2 regions of the Paenibacillus sp. J22P169 genome follow, and region 1 is predicted to be linked to the other one. Evidence: riboswitches for the same ligand, from Rfam matches in the RefSeq annotation. Region 1 holds a riboswitch; the other holds the start of a gene.

Region 1 (4,196 bases):
ACGGAAAAGCACATACATGGCGATGCCGAGCACACCCATAAAGGCTAGCACGATTTCATCCCCATGAGGGGTTAGATGTAAGCCAAGAATATTATCGAAATTCATCCCGAACACACCGGTAATGAAGGTCAAGGGCATGAAGATCGTCGTCAACGCGGTAAACACACGCATGATATCATTCGCGCGGTTCGCCAAGCTGGATTGATAAGCTTCTCGTAAGTTCCCCATGAGATCGCGGAGTGTATCGAACGTATCGACGATTTTGACGGCATTCTCATAGATGTCGCCGAAATACTTTTGGAGCTGATGATCGATGAGTCTTAATTCTTTTTTACCTAGTGTCCCGATGACGTCACGTTGAGGCACGAGCATCTTTTTCAGCCATAGAATCTCGGATCGAAGACCAATAATCTCATTCAAATGCGACTTCTTCGTCGCCATGAGAATGTCTTCTTCCAGCTTCTCAATCTTCGCTTCAATTCGGTCACCGACTGCCACATAGTTATCGACAACAAGATCGACCAAATGATATAAGAAACGATCAGCGCTGTTCACTTCTTCCTCCCAAAGGAAGGGCTTGAGTGCGCGCAGTTCATTAATTTTTTGTCGTGTTACGGTTATGATCACGTGCTTGCTTAGGAATAAATTAAGTGCGCGGAGGAAAATTTCTTCATCATCGAACCTAATGCTGTTAATAACAATGAAATAATGAGAATCATAAAATTCTATTTTAGGACGCTGTTCTTCCTCACTTAGACAGTCTTCTACAGCCAAATCGTGCAAATGGAACAGAGGCTGAAGTAATTCCAGATCCTCGATCCCCGCATCAATCCAATAGAAGCCTTGACTTGGAGGTGTAAGCGCAGCGGTCACATCTTCAACTAACGTAAAAATACCATTTTGAACCAACCGTGTTTTCATCTGCCCACCCCTTTGAATGGAATCAGCCGGTTAGTTCATCTAGAAGAGCAATGCTCTGGATGATGGAATAACCGACTTCATTCCTACATTTAGAAATTGTTTACTGATGACCTTGCAGGTACTACTCCTCGGTTCTCCGTCCAAGCGTATGCCCTCCTTTTCCGTCCGTGTCGAATACTTGTCTAGTATACCCGTTCATATACCGCGTTTCAAGCCAAAAAGTTACATGAAACATGGGGAATTGCCGTTTAGATAAGGTATGGTTGCAAGGCTAGGTCTGTTCCAAAAAAATAAACCGCCAAAACTTACTTGGCGGCATTTAAAATTTTATTTTTGGTGTCTGTGTACATTTGAATGATCTCGGGTCCGCCGCGCTGTAGTAGATCATCTTCGCTTTCAGCCCCGTAGACGAGGTGAAGCTGTGAGACAGCAATTTCGGCTTGCTCTAATGTAGGTTTGTCGGTTTCGATTAAGGCAAAATAGCGATGTAAGGAAGCGAATGCAGAGAAATTATCCGATGTTTGGGTTGACATAATAGCCCTCATTTCTTATAAAATCTTTTTCGTTTAGAAACATCTGCTGTGAAAAGCTAGTCCTTATTAATAACCTTAAGCAGCAAAACTTAAACAGTCTTAATTGATACAAATTGTATCATACAAAGGATTGATTGGCTACTTTTACAAAATTTCTAACTAGTCTTGGCAAACGTACTAGCCCAACCATCTTGACTTTCGTTAAATTTATAGTATGATAATGCTAATCGCATACGTTACGTTTTCTTATCAAGAGTAGGTGGAGGGACTAGCCCTATGACACCCGGCAACCGACAAACCTTTGCAAGCAAAGGGGAGCACGGTGCTAATTCTTGCGGAAACGCTGTTTACAGTGAATCTGGGAGATAAGAGAAGGACATTGACTTTGATTTTTCATGGCCTTTCTCTGATTCCAGAGAAGGTCATTTTTGCATTTTAATAGATATTTGTACCTAACCTAAATTAAAGAAGAGGAGTGAACAGGATGCCGATCAAGATTCCTGACAACCTGCCTGCCAAAGAAATTTTAAACCAAGAGAACATCTTCACCATGGACGAATCTGTCGCGTATCACCAGGATATACGTCCACTTCGCATTGCCCTGCTCAACTTAATGCCGACCAAAGAAACGACGGAGACGCAGTTGTTGCGCTTGATCGGAAACACGCCACTGCAAGTGGAGTTCGTGCTATTACATCCTAAAACTCACACTTCCAAAAATACATCTCTCGAACATTTAGATATGTTTTACAAAACCTTCGATGATATCAAAGACGATAAGCTTGATGGTATGATTATTACTGGTGCGCCCGTAGAACAAATGGACTTCGAAGATGTGAATTACTGGGAGGAGCTAACGCAGATCCTCGAATGGAGCAAGCGTAACGTCACCTCAACACTGCACATTTGTTGGGCTGCTCAAGCAGGCTTATACCATCATTTCGGTGTACGAAAATATGCGCTGGATAAGAAGACTTTCGGTGTATTCCCGCATACGGTGAGTGTTCCGAACACGAAGCTGCTGCGCGGTTTCGACGAAGTGTTCAATGTTCCACAATCACGCCATACGGACATTATCCGAGAAGATATTGAACGATGTCCGGATTTGGAAGTTTTATCTGAATCCGAAGATTCAGGGGTTTATATCGTTGCAACGCGCGACGGTAAGCATATTTTCGTAACAGGACATTCGGAATATGATGCGTGCTCCTTGAAATGGGAGTATGACCGTGATGTAGCCAAAGGGCTGCCAATCGAAATTCCGAACAATTATTACCCGAACAACGATCCAAGTAGACAGCCTTACAACACTTGGAGAGCACATGCGAATTTGCTGTTCTCGAACTGGCTGAACTATTATGTATATCAAGAAACACCTTTTGAGTTGACGGTAAACATTAATGAAAGCTTGGCAAGCTCGCAATTGTAAACTCGAACCCATACCCCTGAGGAGGAAATTCCCTTGTTGAAAATCGAAAGTCGTCTCGCTCAAATTGGCTCAATTGAAGAACCTGTTACAGGTGCTGTTAGTTTTCCAGTGTATCAAGCAACTGCGTTTCGCCATCCTAAGCTTGGACAGAGCACAGGATTTGATTATGCACGTACGAAGAGCCCGACCCGTAAAGTGTTAGAGGATGCCATTGCCGGGCTTGAATCCGGAGATGCAGGATTTGCTTGCTCTTCAGGCATGGCGGCATTGCAAACGATTTTCGCATATTTCAGCCAAGGGGATCATTTGATTGTTTCCTTGGATTTATATGGGGGTACGTATCGTTTATTAGAAAGAATCATGTCCCGTTTTGGTGTGACTGCTACCTATGTAGATACGAATGATTTGGATGCACTAGAAGGTGCGTATCAGTCTAATACGAAGGGTCTCGTTATTGAAACGCCAACGAACCCATTGATGATGATTACAGATCTTGAGCTTGTATGTACATGGGCCCGTAAAAAGGGCATCGTTTCGATCGTTGATAACACGTTGCTTACGCCGTATCTACAACGCCCAATTGAGCTAGGTGCTGATATCGTTATCCATAGTGCGACGAAATATTTGGGTGGACATAATGACGTGCTAGCGGGTCTGATTGTTACAAAAGGGAAAGAGCTTTCTGAGCAAATGGCTATTCTTCATAACTCCATTGGCGCTGTGCTTGGACCACAAGACAGCTGGCTCCTCATGAGAGGGATGAAAACCCTTGCGCTTCGCATGGAACGTCATGAGCAGAATGCAACAGCAATCGCGAACTTCTTGCTAGAGCACCGTCTGATTTCAGATGTTTACTACCCTGCGCTAGAGTCTCATCCAGGTTATGCGATTCAAAATAAGCAATCTAGTGGAAATACAGGAATTTTTTCCTTCAAGGTTAAAGATGCAAGATTGGTAGAACCGATTCTTCGTCATATCAAGCTGATTGCTTTTGCTGAAAGTTTAGGCGGAGTTGAATCCTTGATGACTTACCCAGCGGTACAAACACACGCGGATATTCCGCTTGAAATTAGACAGCAAATTGGTGTCGATGACCGTCTGCTTCGCTTCTCAGTAGGGATTGAGCATATCGATGATTTGATTGCAGATTTGTCGAATGCCCTTGAGTCCGCGCAAGCCGAACTGGAAGGAGCTTCGCAATCATGAGCCATTCATCATCAGACAAAGAAAAGCGCAAAGCACAAGGTAAATTTGCCACAAGATTGATTCATTTCGGTGCTGAAATTGATGAAGCGACAGGGGCATCGAGCGTG
Region 2 (4,196 bases), on a different contig from region 1:
ATCATCCCTAAACTCCTGGGGCAACATGTAGCGCTCTTCTGTCGGATTGTCGCGGAAGAACGTGTTTGCCAGGATTTCATCTCGGGTCTGGTTCATCGCAGCACGCACGACATCGGACGAGGGCTTAGATTTCAGGGCCGCCAGGTTTTCCCACATGTACTGCGGCCGGTTGAACGGCGCAAAATCTCCGACGATGATCTTCCTCGCGATATGTGGCTGTTCCAGGGCGGCCAGCAACACCGGCAAAGCCCCAATATCGGTCGCGTAAATCACCAGCTTCGAGCTGTCGATACCGGAAGCGCGGATATATTGTTCCAGCACCTGGGCATAGTCTTTCGGTGCGTAGGAAAAGCGATCGGCGCTCGGACGTGAGGATTGTCCGTAACCGGGCCAGTCAAACGCATGAACCTCATAATCGCTGGACAGAGATTCGGCAATCGGCTTCCATGAATACATCGACTCTGGGAAGCCGTGTAGGAACAACACCGTAGCCTTTGGATGGACAGGACGATAGACAAAATGACGAAGCTTGATATCCGAATTGACCTGCAACTCGTCAATCTCCATCTTTGGCGACGGTGCTAGGTCCAATTTTGCGGCTCCTGCCGCCTTTGTGGTGTCTAGGTTCATAAGATTTTTCCGCCTTTACCTGCATAATCTCGTGCATAGATGCTGCTTTGTCCACGATCGATGCGATGCTCTGTAAAGTTAGTGTTCATTGTGTTGTTCCCATCCTTCTAGTTAATGTATTTAAATATGATGTTCTGTCTTTTATCAAAAAATACGGATATCGTAAAATGCTTGCTTTTGTCACACCTAATTGCCTAATTGCAACATATCCTTTTTCGCGAATCAGATTCATCGATTGGTCATGATATGGAATGGGGTTTTCCCGTTAATCATGATCATCACTTGTTCGAAAAATTGAGTCTTGAAGGTTTTCAATCCGGACTAAGCTGGCGTACGATCCTCGTAGAGAACTTCCGAGCGCAGCAGTCCATCATTTCGATTTCGAAAGGATTGCGCATTTTTCTCAGCGGGACGTCGATCGTTTACTCAAGAATGAAGGCATCGTCTGGCATCGCAGCAAAATTGAGGCTGTCATCAACAATGCACGGGAAGGATCGCTGTGTTGAACGCGCACGTATCGAATTCAAGCGACCAGGGCTCTGACAATTTGCAAACGATTAGGATTTTCGCTGAACTAACGATGGACTATAGTTCAAGCACAACACAACGGCAGCCGGTATACGATCGGCTGCCGTTGTCCGTTAAATTAACGGGCAGAATAGTGCAATTAATGATAATGCTTAAATTTCTTGACATCAAAGGCCTTTATAGTATTATTGAAATAATTGAATATATGGAACTTTCTTATCAAGAGCAGGTGGAGGGACTAGCCCGATGAAACCCGGCAACCGACAAACCTTTGTTAAACAAAGGAATGCACGGTGCTAATTCTTGCGGAAACGCTTTGCAAAGCGAATCTGGGAGATAAGAGTGAGGATATGACTTCGAATGCTAATGACCTTTCTCTTATTATAGAGAAGGTCATTTTTTGCTTTCATGTACGGAATGAACATTGAAATAGGAGGAACAGGACAATATGCAGATTATGATTCTTAACAATAATACGATCGAACAGAAAGTTGAGTATAACCCGAATATTCATTCCCTTCATGTTGCTTTGCATGATTTGAAAGGTTCGGCTAATTTACAGAACTGCAGGATTACCCGAATAGAATGTTTTCGATTTGATCATGAGTTTAGAGAAAAGTTGCAGCTTCGAGAAGAGACAGATATTTGCGGGTTAATTGCGATTTCCACAAATATTGGATTAGTTGGTTTCAGGAAATTTGAGATTTCAACTAAAAGCCTAACAGGAGATTTGACGAAGTGGGCAACACTTTTCCAGCGAATAAAAGGTCTGACCTTGGTTGAAAGCATCAGCTACCCTCGATTAAAACAAGACGCATGGGGTCCTGTTAGAGTGGAATTAATTGAATCGGCATTAATGGATATAGTCGATAAAATCAACCTGGGCTTAAATGACAAAGAGTCAGGAGATTGGGATCGAGCATACTTATTTAATCATGCGCAAGAATATGTCTCTTTTTAATAACGCGTTTCTTGACGAGTACATTAATGATGCCTTTAAACTAATGGGCAGTTTTGCTAAGTAAATATTTTCCGATTCAAGCTACACCAGGAAACTGACGTATGAATTTTATTGAAATGAGGAACTAAAATGTCTGGCATCCCCTCGTATAGGGACTTCGTAATTCCGTTCCTTCAATTACTAAATGATCGAGGACTCTACACTACAGATGCAATAATAAATAATTTAGTTATTTTGTTTGTTCTATCGGAGGAAGATACGAAAGAATTGGTTAAGTGCGGAAGACAATATGCATATAGAAATCGAATGATTAATGCAAGAACTTTCCTATTAAGAAATGAATATATTCAGTATGATGGAGAGAAAAATTTATTCATTACTGATAGAGGAAGTCAGTTCTTAATGAGTCAGACATTCAACTAACGGATAACTTTAGTTAAATTAGCACAGGAGAAGTATAGTTTAACGAAAGGAGCATTTGCTGTTGCGACTGCTCCTATTTGTATTATTCAGGTAAAAGGAATTCATCTGTAAATAAGATTTATTACAATTGATAACGATTATAAAATTACATTTTATTGTAACCTATTGCTTCACTCGAACGACTAAATAATTGAAGTTAAATTCAAAAGAAGGATAAGGAGGGGATGAATTGTTTGAAGAAAAAAAATTTGAATACACGATTCCCAATGTTATTGGACAGGAAAATTTGCAAATTACAATCTCGCATATATATCGACAATATCATAAAGATGTATACAAATTTCTTGCCTGTTTCACTGGAAATAAGAACGATGCAGAAGACTTAACACAAGAAGTATTTATTCGGGTTCTAAAATCAATTACACGATACGACCGACGCTCTAATTTCAAAACTTGGGTTTTATCAATTGCTAAGCATGTTGCAATAGACCACTATCGGAGAAAAAAGTTCTTCGTGTTGTTCACAGATGATTTTTTTAAGAAACTAATTACAAAAGAAGATTTACCGCATGTAGTAGTTGAAAAAAAGGAGACCTTGGAAATCATACATAACGAATTGTCTAAATTGAAACAGAACCATAAAGCAGTAATCATACTTAGAGCCATCAATGAAATGTCAATAAAGGAGACCGCTGAAATATTAGATTGCAGTGAATCTAAGGTAAAAGTAGATTATCATCGTGCTTTGAATACGCTTAAAAATAAAATATTTTCAGTGTTGGGGGGCAACGGATTTGATAAATGAAGAAACCATTATTGAAGCACTTAAAAGTTCTCCTAATGTTAATGCTAGTCCTGATTTCATAAATAAAACTGAAATTGAATTAATTCAGAGAGCGAAAGAGATGACCGAAAGGAGAAGTACTGTAAGGACGTTTTCTTTTGTTTGTTCTGCTATCATAACGCTTTTCCTTATTGTTTGGGTTAGTTTTTATAATGGTCAACAAGTAATTAGTAAAACTGTGAGTGGTGGACTATCTCTCTTCAAGGGAGACGATGTCACCGCATTTAAAAACAAGCCACTCATCTATATCCTCCATAGTCATAATCAAGAATCTTTTTTACCAGAAATACCCAATGAAAAGGATTTGGAAAAAGCTAACTCCAAAGATGTAAATATAACCCTTGTTGGAAAATACCTTTCGACCAAACTTAATGAATTTGGTATAGATACGCTTCAGGACCAAACAGACTACACGACAACAACAAATTTCAGTTATGCAGACTCTTACAAATATTCAAGACAAGTATTACTTAACACTTTAAAAACTAACAATGAAATACGTATGGTATTTGACATTCATAGAGATTCACTAAAACGCGAAAAAACAACAGTTAATATGAATAATAAAGAAATAGCCCGCATTCAGTTTGTAATTGCGAAATCTCACCCGAATTATTATAAAAACTTGGAATTCGCCAATAAAATTAATAATAAACTAGAAAATTTATATCCTGGATTGTCAAAAGGTGTTCTAACAAAAGAAGCACCAGATGGAAGTTTTTCATATAACCAAGACTTATCTCCAAACTCAGTGTTTATGGAGATTGGAGGTCCAGAAAATAGTCTTGAGGAGGAATATAGAGCTGTGGA

What was found. A riboswitch is a leader RNA that binds a small molecule or an ion and turns the genes downstream of it on or off. The one in region 1 is predicted to bind S-adenosylmethionine.
Region 2: linked by a shared signal. The riboswitch ahead of AC58QG_RS02900 (hypothetical protein) and the one ahead of metA (homoserine O-acetyltransferase MetA) in region 1 are both predicted to bind S-adenosylmethionine.

The regions. Positions count from the first base shown of each region.
Region 1 covers NZ_JCAUAO010000007.1:103,071-107,266, forward strand. Annotated here, with positions in the region: gene corA (magnesium/cobalt transporter CorA) at 1-921, opposite strand, end outside; gene AC58QG_RS26410 (hypothetical protein) at 1,227-1,454, opposite strand; SAM riboswitch class I at 1,698-1,826, shown strand; gene metA (homoserine O-acetyltransferase MetA) at 1,939-2,883, shown strand; gene AC58QG_RS26420 (aminotransferase class I/II-fold pyridoxal phosphate-dependent enzyme) at 2,920-4,089, shown strand; gene AC58QG_RS26425 (trans-sulfuration enzyme family protein) at 4,086-4,196, shown strand, end outside.
Region 2 covers NZ_JCAUAO010000001.1:577,145-581,340, reverse strand. Annotated here, with positions in the region: gene AC58QG_RS02910 (alpha/beta fold hydrolase) at 1-630, opposite strand, end outside; gene AC58QG_RS02905 (hypothetical protein) at 913-1,173, shown strand; SAM riboswitch class I at 1,372-1,501, shown strand; gene AC58QG_RS02900 (hypothetical protein) at 1,607-2,119, shown strand; gene AC58QG_RS02895 (winged helix-turn-helix domain-containing protein) at 2,249-2,542, shown strand; gene AC58QG_RS02890 (RNA polymerase sigma factor) at 2,772-3,347, shown strand; gene spoIIP (stage II sporulation protein P) at 3,337-4,196, shown strand, end outside.